3 regions of the Viridibacillus sp. NPDC096237 genome follow, and region 2 is predicted to be linked to each of the others. Evidence: riboswitches for the same ligand, from Rfam matches in the RefSeq annotation. Region 2 holds a riboswitch; each other region holds the start of a gene.

Evidence for each region. A riboswitch is a leader RNA that binds a small molecule or an ion and turns the genes downstream of it on or off. The one in region 2 is predicted to bind S-adenosylmethionine.
Region 1: another riboswitch for S-adenosylmethionine. It lies ahead of metK (methionine adenosyltransferase); the one in region 2 lies ahead of ACQKMD_RS03640 (methionine ABC transporter ATP-binding protein).
Region 3: another riboswitch for S-adenosylmethionine. It lies ahead of ACQKMD_RS12390 (methionine biosynthesis PLP-dependent protein); the one in region 2 lies ahead of ACQKMD_RS03640 (methionine ABC transporter ATP-binding protein).

Annotation. Positions count from the first base shown of each region.
Region 1 is NZ_JBNNTI010000007.1:107,926-112,468, forward strand. Features, by position in the region: gene ACQKMD_RS06895 (alpha/beta hydrolase) at 194-991, opposite strand; gene ACQKMD_RS06900 (gamma carbonic anhydrase family protein) at 1,114-1,626, shown strand; gene metK (methionine adenosyltransferase) at 1,800-2,996, opposite strand; SAM riboswitch class I at 3,260-3,378, opposite strand; gene pckA (phosphoenolpyruvate carboxykinase (ATP)) at 3,582-4,543, shown strand, end outside.
Region 2 is NZ_JBNNTI010000002.1:158,560-163,102, reverse strand. Features, by position in the region: gene ACQKMD_RS03650 (pyridoxal phosphate-dependent aminotransferase) at 1-1,029, opposite strand, end outside; gene ACQKMD_RS03645 (carbon-nitrogen family hydrolase) at 1,209-1,997, shown strand; SAM riboswitch class I at 2,077-2,181, shown strand; gene ACQKMD_RS03640 (methionine ABC transporter ATP-binding protein) at 2,297-3,310, shown strand; gene ACQKMD_RS03635 (methionine ABC transporter permease) at 3,300-3,971, shown strand; gene ACQKMD_RS03630 (MetQ/NlpA family ABC transporter substrate-binding protein) at 3,987-4,543, shown strand, end outside.
Region 3 is NZ_JBNNTI010000020.1:38,048-42,590, reverse strand. Features, by position in the region: gene ACQKMD_RS12395 (aminotransferase class V-fold PLP-dependent enzyme) at 1-240, opposite strand, end outside; gene ACQKMD_RS12390 (methionine biosynthesis PLP-dependent protein) at 236-1,366, opposite strand; SAM riboswitch class I at 1,439-1,542, opposite strand; gene ACQKMD_RS12385 (tetratricopeptide repeat protein) at 1,716-2,645, shown strand; gene ACQKMD_RS12380 (methyl-accepting chemotaxis protein) at 2,859-4,543, opposite strand, start outside.

The DNA of each region.
Region 1 (4,543 bases), on a different contig from region 2:
CCCCATTGATCATAATAAATTATTCTTCGAAATTGCCCATTTCTAATAAAGGAAGAATTCATTCTATCGAAATAGCAATTGTTATGTATTATATATCAAAACCATCAAATTTGAAATATCCCTAATGTGTTATAAGACAATTGAAATCGGTTACAATATAAAAAGACGGAATTCCGTAAAATTCCGTCAAACTTTATATGATGTAGCCAACTGATTTCAATGCATTAAAGATAAAACTCTCCATATATGCATAAATATCCTCGCGTTCAGGTTCTTGGTATAAATCATGATAACAAGCTTTCCATTCTTTATATTGATATTCTGATAGACTTTGTTGCGAAATCCATTTTTTGCTATATGTTACATCCGCTATTTTATCGTTACCACCATTCATTAATAAAATAGGGATATTGGGAAATACCGTTTGTTGTGATATCCCCTTCATGAAACCATGAAGTTCGCGATACCAATTGACAGTAATGACATCATTATAATAAATATCGTCTTTTTCCTCTTTATAAAATTCATAACTTCTTGTTAAGTGCTTTATATTAATTTCATGATTGATTTTTAGATTGCCAGTTAGTTTACTTAAACCTGTTAATGCATTTGATAATTTTGATGGTTGGTGTTTTAAATGCATCCAAGGTGACGTTAATATAATCCCTGTACATTCATACTTAAATTTTTCAACAACATGGATTCCTAAAATAGCGCCTAAACCATGTCCTACTACAAATACAGGTAAGTTATACGTTAAAGCCGCTTGCATTAGTTGTTTAACAAATGTTTCGTAACTTTTAAACTCTTCACTATGCACACTTTTATGTCTACTCTCCTCTCCATGTCCAGGTAAATCTCCTGAAATAACATGAATACCAGACGTTCTTAAGTTTTCAATTAGCCATGCATATCGACGATGATGTTCGTATGCACTATGTATAATTACAGCGACGGCTCTTGCTTGGCCGTCAGTTTCCCATTTCCACATTACTATCTCACCTCATAAATTCCTATCTTATATTTTAACGTATTCTTACTATAACTGTTCCATTCATGTCTTCCTTTTGTTACGATAATAATACATAATAACTTGAAATGAGGCATTTTTCGATGATTTATCCATTCAGAGACAAAAAACCATCTATTGACCCATCCGCTTTTGTCGGCGATAACGTTATTATCACTGGCGATGTTACTATAGGACCTGATTCTTCTATTTTTTATAATACGGTTATCCGTGGAGATGTTTCTCCTACAATTATAGGACGCAAAGTAAATATCCAAGATTTATGTTGTTTACATCAAAGTCCTGCATATCCACTTATCTTAGAAGACGATGTGACAATTGGACATCAAGTAACATTACATAGCTGTACTGTAAAAAAAGGCGCTCTTGTTGGGATGGCTTCAATTATCCTAGATGGTGCTGAAATTGGTGAAGGCGCATTTATTGGTGCCGGCAGTCTCGTTTCACAAGGTAAGATAATCCCTCCTAACACATTAGTATTTGGACGCCCTGCAAAGGTTATTCGCGAGTTAACTGAAGAAGATAAAAAAGATATGGATCGCATTGTGAATGAGTATTATGAAAAAGGACAATATTATAAATCACTACAAAAATAACTAAATCTAGAAGCCTGAGTATCGTTTTTCATACGATTTCTCAGGTTTTTTTAATTTCTTATTGTGAGTTTCTTCTATATAAAAACAAAAAATATCCCAAGCTACATTTGATTACTAAAATAATCAATATGTAACTCGGGATATTTAGTATTATTGGGATTTTCCAGAATGAATTAAAGTCCAGCTTTATCTTTTAAAACGGTAGCTTTATCTGTAGCTTCCCATGGAACATTCAAATCTGTACGGCCGAAATGGCCATAAGCAGCTGTTTGTTTGTAGATAGGGCGGCGTAAATCAAGCATTTTAATAATGCCTGCTGGGCGTAAATCAAATAATTCACGAACCCACTCAACCAAATCTGCTTCTTTCACTTTACCAGTACCGAAAGTATCGATTGCAATTGAAACTGGTTGTGCAACACCAATCGCATAAGCAAGTTGTACTTCACAACGCTCGGCAAGTTCAGCTGCTACAATATTTTTTGCAACATAACGCGCCGCATAAGCTGCAGAACGATCCACCTTAGTCGCATCCTTACCAGAGAATGCACCGCCACCATGGCGAGCGTATCCACCGTAAGTATCTACGATAATTTTGCGTCCTGTTAACCCTGCGTCACCTTTTGGTCCACCAATTACAAAGCGACCAGTTGGGTTGATAAAGTATTTTGTGTTCTCATCAAGTAATTCAGTAGGAACAACCGGAGCAATTACGCACGCTTGTAAATCTTCTTTAATTTGCTCTAATGTCACTTCTGGATCATGCTGAGTTGAAATAACGATTGTGTCAACGCGAACAGGATGATTATTTTCATCATATTCAATTGTCACTTGAGTTTTACCATCCGGACGTAAATAAGCTAACTCTTGTGTTTTACGAACTTCTGATAATCGACGAGCTAATTTATGTGCCAAGCTAATAGGTAAAGGCATTAACTCAGGTGTTTCATTACAAGCGAATCCAAACATTAAACCTTGGTCACCAGCACCAATTGCTTCAATGTCTTCATCTGTCATTGAACCTTCACGTGCTTCAAGAGCTTGGTCAACACCCAATGCGATATCAGCTGACTGCTCACCGATTGCTGTTAAAACAGCAACGTTTTCACCGTCAAAGCCATATTTACCACGCGTATAGCCGATTTCCATTACCGTTTCACGAACGATTTTAGGAATATCAACATAAGTTGATGTTGTAATCTCTCCTGCTACTAATACAAGACCAGTTGTTACTGTAGTTTCACACGCAACACGTGCATTCGGGTCTTTTGAAACGATTTCATCTAAAATGGCATCCGAAATTTGATCACAAATTTTATCTGGATGTCCTTCTGTTACACTCTCTGATGTAAACAGTCGACGGTTTGTCATTTGGTTTCCTCCTATTATCTGCGAGATTGCCTCGGAAATGATACGGTACTCATTACCCATGTTAGTTCTTTCCAGTAGGATTGAACACCAAGCCGTTGCTGCTTTTAACACGAGGATTCTAGAAAGTGCCACTATATATAAATAGAACCGCATAAATTACATATACTTATCAAAAATTTAGGAATTGGTCTATTTTAGATAAAAAAACCCTTCCACCCATTATTACTAATGAGTGGAAGGGAATAATTCATAAGCACCTTTCACTCTTATCGTTCAAGGATAAAATCCTTGCATCAGATTAAGCACCAGCGCATCACATAAAAACACAATGCAGGTTGCCGGGTTTCATAGGGCCTGACCCTCCACCAGCTCGGGATAAGAGTATCCGTTCAATTTCACATATTAGAACATTATAGCTTAGTTGTCAACATCTTTTTTATTTCTTAAAAAAAAGTACAATTTTCATAAAAATTATATTGCAATTAGTATAGATTATTTAACTAAATGTGTTATACTAATTTCGAAAATGAAATATAAATCCCCTCTAACAAGAGAAATAATATAAAAAGGATGGTACGTAAAACGATGAATTCAGTAGAAATTACGAATGAACTGAAGGAATTATTGAAAGGTGAAAATATTCTGGAACAACTTTCAGTACCACAATTAACAGAAAAAGCTTCTTCACGCGGTGAAGCAATCTTAACTGTTGATGGTGCTGTAAGAGCAGTCACAGGAAAATATACAGGTCGTTCTCCTAAAGATAAATATATGGTTGAAGAAGAAAGTTCGAAAGATAAAATTGATTGGGGTAAAGTAAATAGACCAATCTCATCGGATATCTTCGATTCATTGTACACTAAAGTAGTTAACTACTTGAAAGAAAAAGAAGAATTATTTGTATTTAACGGTTTTGCAGGTGCAGATACATCATCTCGTTTAGCTATTCGAGTAGTAAATGAATACGCTTGGCATAACCTATTTGCACATCAATTATTCATTCGTCCTACTGAAGCAGAGCTAGAAACACATGAAGCTGACTTCACAATCGTTTCTGCTCCAACTTTCAAAGCGGACCCGGCAGTAGATGGAACTGATTCTGAAACTTTCATTATCGTTTCTCTTGAAAAACGCATCATCCTAATTGGCGGAACTGAATACGCTGGTGAGATGAAAAAATCGATTTTCAGTATCATGAACTACTTATTACCACAACAAGGTATTCTTTCAATGCACTGTTCAGCAAACGTTGGTGAAGCAGGCGATGTAGCACTATTCTTCGGTTTATCTGGAACAGGTAAAACAACTTTATCTGCAGATGCAGACCGTAAATTAATCGGCGATGATGAGCATGGTTGGTCTGACAACGGTGTATTCAATATCGAAGGTGGATGCTATGCTAAAACTATCAACCTTTCTAAAGAGAAAGAACCTGAAATTTACAATGCTATCAGTTTTGGTACTGTACTAGAAAACGTAGTAATTGATGAAGAAACACGTATTCCAAATTACGACGATGGTTCGCTAACGGAAAATACCCGTGTTGC
Region 2 (4,543 bases):
TTCAAGTAATAAATCAGCAAATTCTTCACTTGTATAACCTTCTGGTACAGGAAGCCATGCAAAGAATGACCCCTTTGGTGCTTTCACAGCCCAGCCAATACGTTCGCAAGCAACGTTTAATGCGTTTCGGCGGCTTTCATACATAGCCACTAACTCGGTTACGCAATCTTGTGGGTTAGTAAGTGCGGCAATGCCAGCCTCTTGCACTGCAGGGAAAATGCTGACAAATAGATGATCTTGTACTAAATTTAATGCTTCAATCAGTTTGGCGTTACCAACTGCAAAGCCAATACGCCATCCGGCCATATTATATGTTTTTGATAAAGTATATAGCTCAACGCCAACGTCTTTAGCTCCGTCAGCTTGTAAAAAACTCACTGGTTTTTCACCATCAAAGCCAATTGCTCCGTATGCAAAGTCATGCATTATGGCAATATCGTTATCTTTTGCGAACTGCACAGTTTCATCAAAAAATGATAAATTCGCAACAGCTCCAGTTGGGTTGTTTGGATAATTTAAATACATTAGTTTCGAACGATTTTTTACCTCATCTGACACAGTTGTGTAATCAGGTAGGAAGTTGTTTTCAGGTAGTAGCGGAAGTGTATCGAACTTGACTTCAGCTAGTGCCACACCTGACCAATAGTCTGGATAACCAGGGTCTGGGAGTAGCATTGAATCTCCAGGGTTCATAATAGCTAAAGGTAATTCGACTACGCCAATTTTCGTGCCGAAAAGTATGGCTACTTCCGTATTTGCATCAATTTCAACACCGTATTCTCGCGCATAAAATGCAGCAATTGCTTCCTTAAATTCAGGTAAGCCACGGAATGGTGAGTATTTATGAGCTTGCGGATTAGTAACAGCATCCTGCATAGCTTTTACAATATGTGGAGGTGTTGGCTGGTCGGGATTACCTTGTCCTAAATTGATGACATCTCTACCTTCCGCCACTGCGGCACCTACTTTTTGTACTAATGTTGCGAAAAACTGTTTCGGCAATTGCTGTAATCTCGTTGAAAATTCCATCTTTGAGCTAACCCCCTTGAATTATTTTGTTCGAAAATTTGTTATCTACAAAAACTTTCGCTAAATACTCTATACACAATAACTACTTTGTGGATAAAATAGACGTATGTATAAAATAGTCGCAATAATAAGAGAAATATTATAACTTTTTAAAGAAAATGTCTACAGGTGGTGGAGTTATGAAAATTGCATGTATACAGTTAAATGTTGCCTTCGGGGACATTGAAAAAAATTTTTCAAACGTTGAAAAATTTATTAGAGAGGCTGCGGATAAGGGAGCAGAACTCGCAATTCTTCCTGAAATGTGGAATTCTAGCTATGCTTTAAAGAAATTAGAAGAGCTAGCAGATCCAAACGGGGAGCGTACGAAGGATTTTTTACAAAAGCTTTCGAAAGAACTGCAAATTCATATAGTTGGTGGCTCAGTATCGACAAAAAAAGATGGTGAATTCTACAATACGATGTACGTCTATAACAATAAAGGGGAGCTTGTCAGCGAATATGACAAAGCACATCTTTTCCGTTTAATGGACGAGCATTTGTATTTATCAGCTGGTGATAAGAAAAATAACTTTGAGCTGGGTGATATTCCAGCAGCTGGTGTTATTTGCTACGATATTCGTTTTCCGGAGTGGTTACGCCTACACGCGTTAAACGGAGCAAAAGTAATTTTTGTTTCTGCACAATGGCCAACACCACGTATTGATCATTGGAAAACGTTATTACAAGCACGTGCAATTGAAAGCCAATGTTTTGTTATTGCAGTAAATCGAATTAGCCATAAAAAACAGAATTTCAACGGTCAATCAATGGTTATTGAACCTTGGGGTGAAGTATTATGGACTGGTGGAGAAGATGAAGAAATGGCGATTATCGATATCGATTTCTCTATAGTTGATGAAATTCGCCAAAGAATTCCAGTGTATGATGATCGACGACCTGAATTATATAAAGATATTTTGAAATAATACAGAATTTCAAAAAAGTGTTTGACAACTAGATTATTACACCGTAATATTTAGTTCATAACTTACAAACGAATATTGAACTTTATCTAGAGAGACCGAGGGATAGGCCCTATGACGTCCGGCAACCCCCTGAAAAGGGAAGGTGCCAATTCCTGCAGAATGAGTGCATTCTGGAAGATAAATCGCCAATTTACATTTACGATACTTCTTTCAGAAAATTGAAAGAAGTATTTTTTAATAGAAAATACCTAGTAATTCTATAGAATTTATATAATATAAACAGATTTGAGGGATACAATATGCTCAAGATTCAGAATCTTATGAAAATATATAAAACAAAAAAAGGGAAGGTTACGGGCGTAAATAACGTATCATTGAAAATCAACAAAGGTGAAGTCTTCGGTATCGTAGGCTACTCTGGAGCAGGGAAAAGCTCACTTCTACGTTGTATCAATTTATTAGAGCGACCAACGAGTGGCAGTATCGTTGTAAATGGTCAAGACTTAACGAAGCTAAAAGGTGAGCAACTTCGAAAAGCTCGTTTGAAAATCGGTATGATTTTTCAACATTTTTACTTAATCAGTCAAAAAACTGTCGGTGAGAACATCGAATTTGCTTTAAGAGCAGCAGCTACACCGCCAGCTCGTATTAAAGCTCGTGTAAAAGAATTGTTAGAAATGGTTGGTTTAGCTGAGAAAATCGATGTCTATCCAGCACAATTAAGTGGCGGTCAAAAGCAACGTGTTGGTATCGCCCGAGCACTTGCAAATAACCCATCTATACTACTTTGTGATGAAGCAACATCAGCACTTGATCCAAAAACGACAGTTTCTATTTTACGCTTACTGAAGAAAATCAACCGTGAGTTTGATATTACAATCGTCCTGATTACTCATGAAATGGATGTTGTCAAAGAAATTTGTGATCGCATGGTTGTTATGCAAGACGGGAAAGTCATTGAAGAGGGTTCTGTCTATGACATTTTTGCAAATCCAGTTGAGCCTTTAACCCAAGAGTTTATCAGTAGTGTTGTATCATTTGAACTTCCGCCAACAATTCTTAAAGGTGTCAAAGGGAAGATGGTTAAAGTGTTATTCAAAGGGGATGTCGCTGGTGAGGGTGTCATCTCAGATATGATTCAAAACTTTGATGTACACGGGAATTTCCTGCACGGCACTATTGAGTATATTCAAGAAAAACCGCTTGGCATTTTCCTAATGGAGCTACAAGGTCATCCGGATAATGTGAAGAGAGCCGTTTCCTATTTAGAAGGGCGCGGTGCGTTTGTGGAGGTGATTAACGATGTTATTTGATTTCGAACATTTCCTTAGTATGCTTCCAGATATATGGAAAGCATTTGGTGAAACATTACTCATGATTGGTATTTCACTTAGCATCTCGCTAATCATCGGTTTACCACTAGGTATTATTTTATTTATTACAAGCAAAGGTTTATTTTTACGAAACCGTTTTTTGAATGGAATTCTAGGGTTTATTGTCAATCTTGTTCGTTCCATTCCTTATATCATTCTATTAGTAGCGTTGTTCCCACTAACCAAAATATTAGTTGGGGATACTATTGGGCCAGTAGCTGCGAGTGTTTCATTATCCGTAGCAGCAATCCCATTTTTCGCGAGACTTGTTGAAACGTCTATGCGTGAAATTGATAAAGGTGTCATAGAAGCATCAATTGCAGTCGGTGCAACACCGTGGATGATTGTAAAAGACGTGTTATTACCTGAAGCGAAATCAGGTATTATTCAAGGCATTACAATGACGGTTATTAGTTTAGTCGCATACTCTGCGATGGCCGGTATTATCGGCGGTGGTGGGATTGGTGACTTAGCAATTCGCTTTGGTTATTACCGCTATGACAACACAATCATGATTGCGACAGTTGTCATTTTAATAGTTATCGTCCAAATTATCCAACTTGCAGGCGATGCCATTTCAAAAGCAATCGATAAGCGATAAAGGGGAGATTTCAAAATGAAGAAATTTTTACTAGCAGCGTTATTATTCGTATTAGCAACAGCTTTAGTTGCATGCGGTAACAAAGATGAAAGTAAAGAAAAAGATTCAAAAGAGATTAAAATTGGCGCAACTGCAGGTCCTTATAGCGACATGTTAAATAAAGCAATCATTCCGCAACTAGAGAAAAAAGGCTATAAAGTAAAACCTGTTGAATTTAGTGACTACGTACAACCAAATAAAGCATTAGATTCTGGTGACATCGATGCAAACCTTTTCCAACACTCAATTTATCTTGAAAACTTTAATGAACAAAACAATATGAAACTAGTTGGTCTAATTAACGTGCCGGCTGCACCAATGGGCTTCTTTGCAAAAGATTTTAAGTCAATTGATGATATTAAAAATGGCGCAAAAGTAGCAATTGCTAACGATCCATCAAATGCAGCACGTACATTACTATCATTACAAGAACAAAGACTTATCAAAATTGATCCTAATATTGAAGAACTAAAAGCATCTGAAAAAGATGTTGTTGAAAATCCTAAAAACTTAGTATTCCAACCAATCGAAGC
Region 3 (4,543 bases), on a different contig from region 2:
TGCAATTCCTGAAGAGAATGCAAATCCACGAGTACCACCTTCAAGTTCAGCAATTGTCTTCTCTAAAGCATCACGAGTTGGATTGCCAGAACGACTATAATCATACGGACCAAAAGAATCGAAATGTTCCTGATCAAATGTAGATGATAAGTATATTGGAACATTTACTGCACCAGTTTTTTGCTCGTAATTACCACGAGTAGAAGCGGTGATTAAACTTGTTTCGATTTGTTCATTAATTGAACTCATATGATGACACCTCTTTTTCTAAGATAGAAAAAACTTGTTGTAAATCGGCGATTAAATCTTCTGCTTCTTCAATACCCACAGAAAAGCGAAGTAAAGAGTCATCAACACCCCGAGCTATACGTTCTTCTTCTGGAATATCCGCATGTGTTTGTGTAGTTGGATATGTGATAAAGCTTTCCACACCGCCCAAGCTTTCAGCGAAGACGATTAATTTCAAGCTTTCTAAAAACTTACCAACTAAGTCACCTTTTTGTAAACGGAAAGAAATCATGCCGCCTTTACCAGCAAACAGAACGTCTTTTACTAAAGGTTCTTGTTCTAGATAAGCCGCGATTTGCTTAGCATTTTCCGTATGTTGTTTCATGCGAAGATGTAACGTTTTTAATCCTCGTAGCAGTAACCATGAGTCGAATGGAGCAAGTGTTGCACCTGCTGCATTATGATTTGTGAATAGTTTTTCGCTAAGCTCTTCACCTTTACTAACGACAAGCCCAGCCAGAACATCATTATGGCCACCGATGTATTTAGTTGCACTATGTAGAACAATATCAGCACCTAGCTCTATTGGACGTTGATAGTAGGGTGTTAAGAAGGTATTATCAACAATCAGAAGTAAATGATGTTTTTTTGCAAGCTTTGCATATAGCTCAATATCAAATTCCTGTATTAAAGGGTTAGTTGGAGTCTCAATAAAAATGGCGCGCGTTTTGTCGTTAATGTAGGACTCAACTTCTTCAGTTGAAGAGAATTTCGCATAATGAGGTTTAATCGCATATTGTTCATGGTATTGAGCAAGTAAACGGTAAGTTCCACCGTAAATATCCTCAGGTAAAATAAGCTCATCACCTGATTTGAAAAGGGACAATACTAATTGAATAGCAGCCATCCCACTACTACAGGCAAAGCCAGCGTCTCCAGATTCTAAGTTAGCTATAGCTTCCTCTAATACAGTGCGTGTCGGATTTTTTGTCCGTGTATAATCGTAGCCAGTAGATTGTCCAAGACCCGCATGTTTATAGGCTGTCGAAAGGTAAATCGGTGTGTTAATAGCACCCGTTTTTTGATCAGTGTTATTACCAAGCTGAACTAGGCGTGTTTCAATACGGTTGTTTGTCATCATGTCATCATCCTTTATTAAAAAAGTAAAAGGCCCTCTAAGGAAGAGGGCCTTCAAAATATGAAGTCAATCTCCTTATCTACAAGACTACGTCTACTGGAATTAGCACCTTGCCGCAAATAGGGTGGTTGCTGAGATATCGTCGGGCCAAGTCCCTCCATCTCTCTTGATAAGTAAGTATATTCAATTGTTTGAAAGTTGATAATAATGAAATTTTACCATGTAAACATGAGAATATCAACATTTTTATGAAACAAGTATAATTTGAAAAGTTGATAAGTTTTGAGAAGTGGTACAATTTTTATATGAATATGCTATTATTTGCATAGTTGAATTGGAAGGTGACGAGATGAATTTAAATGACATAGCTGTTAATCAGTTATTACAAGAATTTAAATTTGAAGAAGCTCAAATGATGCTAGAGCAAGCAGTAATAGAAAAAAGAGATATACAATCGCTCCATAACTTAGCATGTTTTTATATTAAAGACGCTGAAGAATATTACAAAGCTTTACCGCTCTTAGCTGAAGCAATAGAACAACAACCAAAACATTATTTTCCTTTTGCTTTACTAGGTGAAATTTATTTGCGAATGGAAAAATATATTTCAGCAATCAGAATTTTAGAATATGCTTTAAAAATGGAAGATACTGAAGTAGTTCATGGGAATTTAGCAGCAGCATATTTTAACATGGACAATTTTGAAAAAGCAGCAGAACATTATAAAAAATCTGCAACTGATGGCGATTTTTTAAAATATGCGGAAATGGTTTCTTACTTATATTTAGATGATTACGATTCTGTACTTAATACGCTTAAAAAAGTTAATGCAGATGATGAAAATTATATGGGTGAAGTAAATGTTGCTGAACTTTATGCGCAAATTAACTACTTTGAAGAAGCAATTCCTTTGTTTGAAATAGGATGGAGAGAAATTGTTAGATCGTATGATTGGGTAGAACATTATGTTTATGCGCTTATTCAATTAGGTAGAGTAGAAGAAGCGTCAGATATTATAGACCAGATGAAAACAGAAACTGCTGATGAAATTGTAAAAAGTAGTGTAAGAGCAATAGATAAAGCGTTGATAGAGGAAAATCTCGAAGAATCCAATATGGACTTACAACATACAAAAGAAAAATATAATACACTGATTGGACGAATTTTGAAGGGCTACCGCCCAAGAATTTATTTCGAGCCATACTATGTTTTAAAATGTTATCTATATGGCTGCAAAGTACATGGTAATAAAACGTATGCCGAATTTGTTAATATGTAAATGGACGAGAGATGATGTCATGTCTCCTGCCATTTTTTTATATACGACTAACATCCCAGTGTAATCATTGTTATCACATGAAATGTTGTCTTAAGAAGGGAGGATTGGGGTAATAACATTATGAACGAAGGAATTTCTAATACATATAAATTAATGAGCGGAATAAAAAAACTTGCAATCTCAATAGAAATTGCAAGTCATTTAGTGAAAAAGTTATACTTTGAATTCCCCAACCACTTTTCGTAATTCGTCAGCTTGATTGGATAGTTCAACTGCTGAAGCTGTAATTTCTTGCATTGATGCAGAGCCTTCTTCTGCAGAAGCTGCGGAACGCTCTGTGCTCATTGCTGTATTTTCTGCAATCTGATTTACTTCTATAAAGGAGGCAGCCACTTCTTGGCTATAGCTTAAAGTTTGCTCAATTTGAATGACCATTTTGTTAATAATCGCTACAGTATCGTTTGTTTGTTTAATAATTTTATCTAAAGAAGCATTTGTTTCATTTGTCACTTCAACACCGTGTATCACATTTTGTACACCATCATGATTTTGTGTGATAATAGCTTGTACTTCTGATTGAATTGATGAAACGATCCCCGTTACTTCCAGTGCGGCTTTTTGAGATTGCTCAGCTAGCTTTCGAACCTCATCTGCTACGACAGCGAATCCTTTACCATGTTCACCAGCACGAGCTGCTTCGATGGCTGCATTAAGGGCCAGTAAGTTTGTTAGTTCTGAGATATCAGTAATTGTACGAATAATGGAAGTAATATCGGATGATTTTTTACCTAGTGCTTCAACAGTTTCTGTTGTATTAGCCATAGTTTCTTCTATCAACATCATCACTTTTGAAGACTGTTCTACGCTTTTTTCACCAAGTTCAGCAGCAATCTTCATTTGATCAGTTGCTGTTTTCACATGTTCAGCATCTGTACTTAAGTAACGTGCAGCTTCTTCTAACAAATTCATCTTTTGAACGGCGTTATTCATACGTAGCATCGTTTGCTCGCTACCTTCAGCGATTTCACCTGTTGTATCGGCAATTGATTGGATAATATTCGAATTTTCATCGGCTGAAGCCATTAATTGTTGCCCACTAGCAGATACACTTTCAGCAAGTGTACTCACGCGTTTGACTAATGAAGAGATGGATGTGATTAACACATTTGTACTATTGGCGATTTCAGCAAATTCATCTTTTGTTTTTACTTTTACTCGTTTAGTCAAGTCCCCGTTTGCTTGAGCAATATCCAGAATAGATCTATTAATAGCTAATGTGTTACGTTTAATTGAACGGAACAAAATGGTACCCGTTACAATAGTTAAAATAATAGACGATATTGTTAAAATTAAGAATATTATCATTGCAATTTCCGTCTGTTTTTCAAGTGATTTGATTTGTTCATTACTTTTCTTTATTAGCATGTCATTAATCATTTCAATATGCACATCTATATAACCCATGGCCGTCTTGCCATTTCCAGCAAGAACGAGTTTTTGCGCGTTTTCAAGACCTGAATTTTGGCGAGTGTCAATCAATCGTTTCGAATACTGAATATAATTGTTATAAAATTGGTCGATGGAAGTAATTCGATCTAACTCTTCTTTTCGGTCAGCGAATATTTTTTGAAGTTCTAATAAATTGGATTCAATATGGTTTTTATCCTGACTATATTGTCTTAGGAAATTATCTTTTCCCGTTATAATATAACTTTGTTCAGAGTTAGATAATTTCGCAATATCAGCAGCTAAACTATTTACTTTCATCTGTTCTGCAAGATGCTTCCCTGTAAAAACCTTTAATTCGTTTTGAAGGTTAGACATATTTGAATAGGAAACAACAAGCATTGCTGATAGAATAATGATGAGTATCAAGAAGTTAGTAATGATGCGGCCGC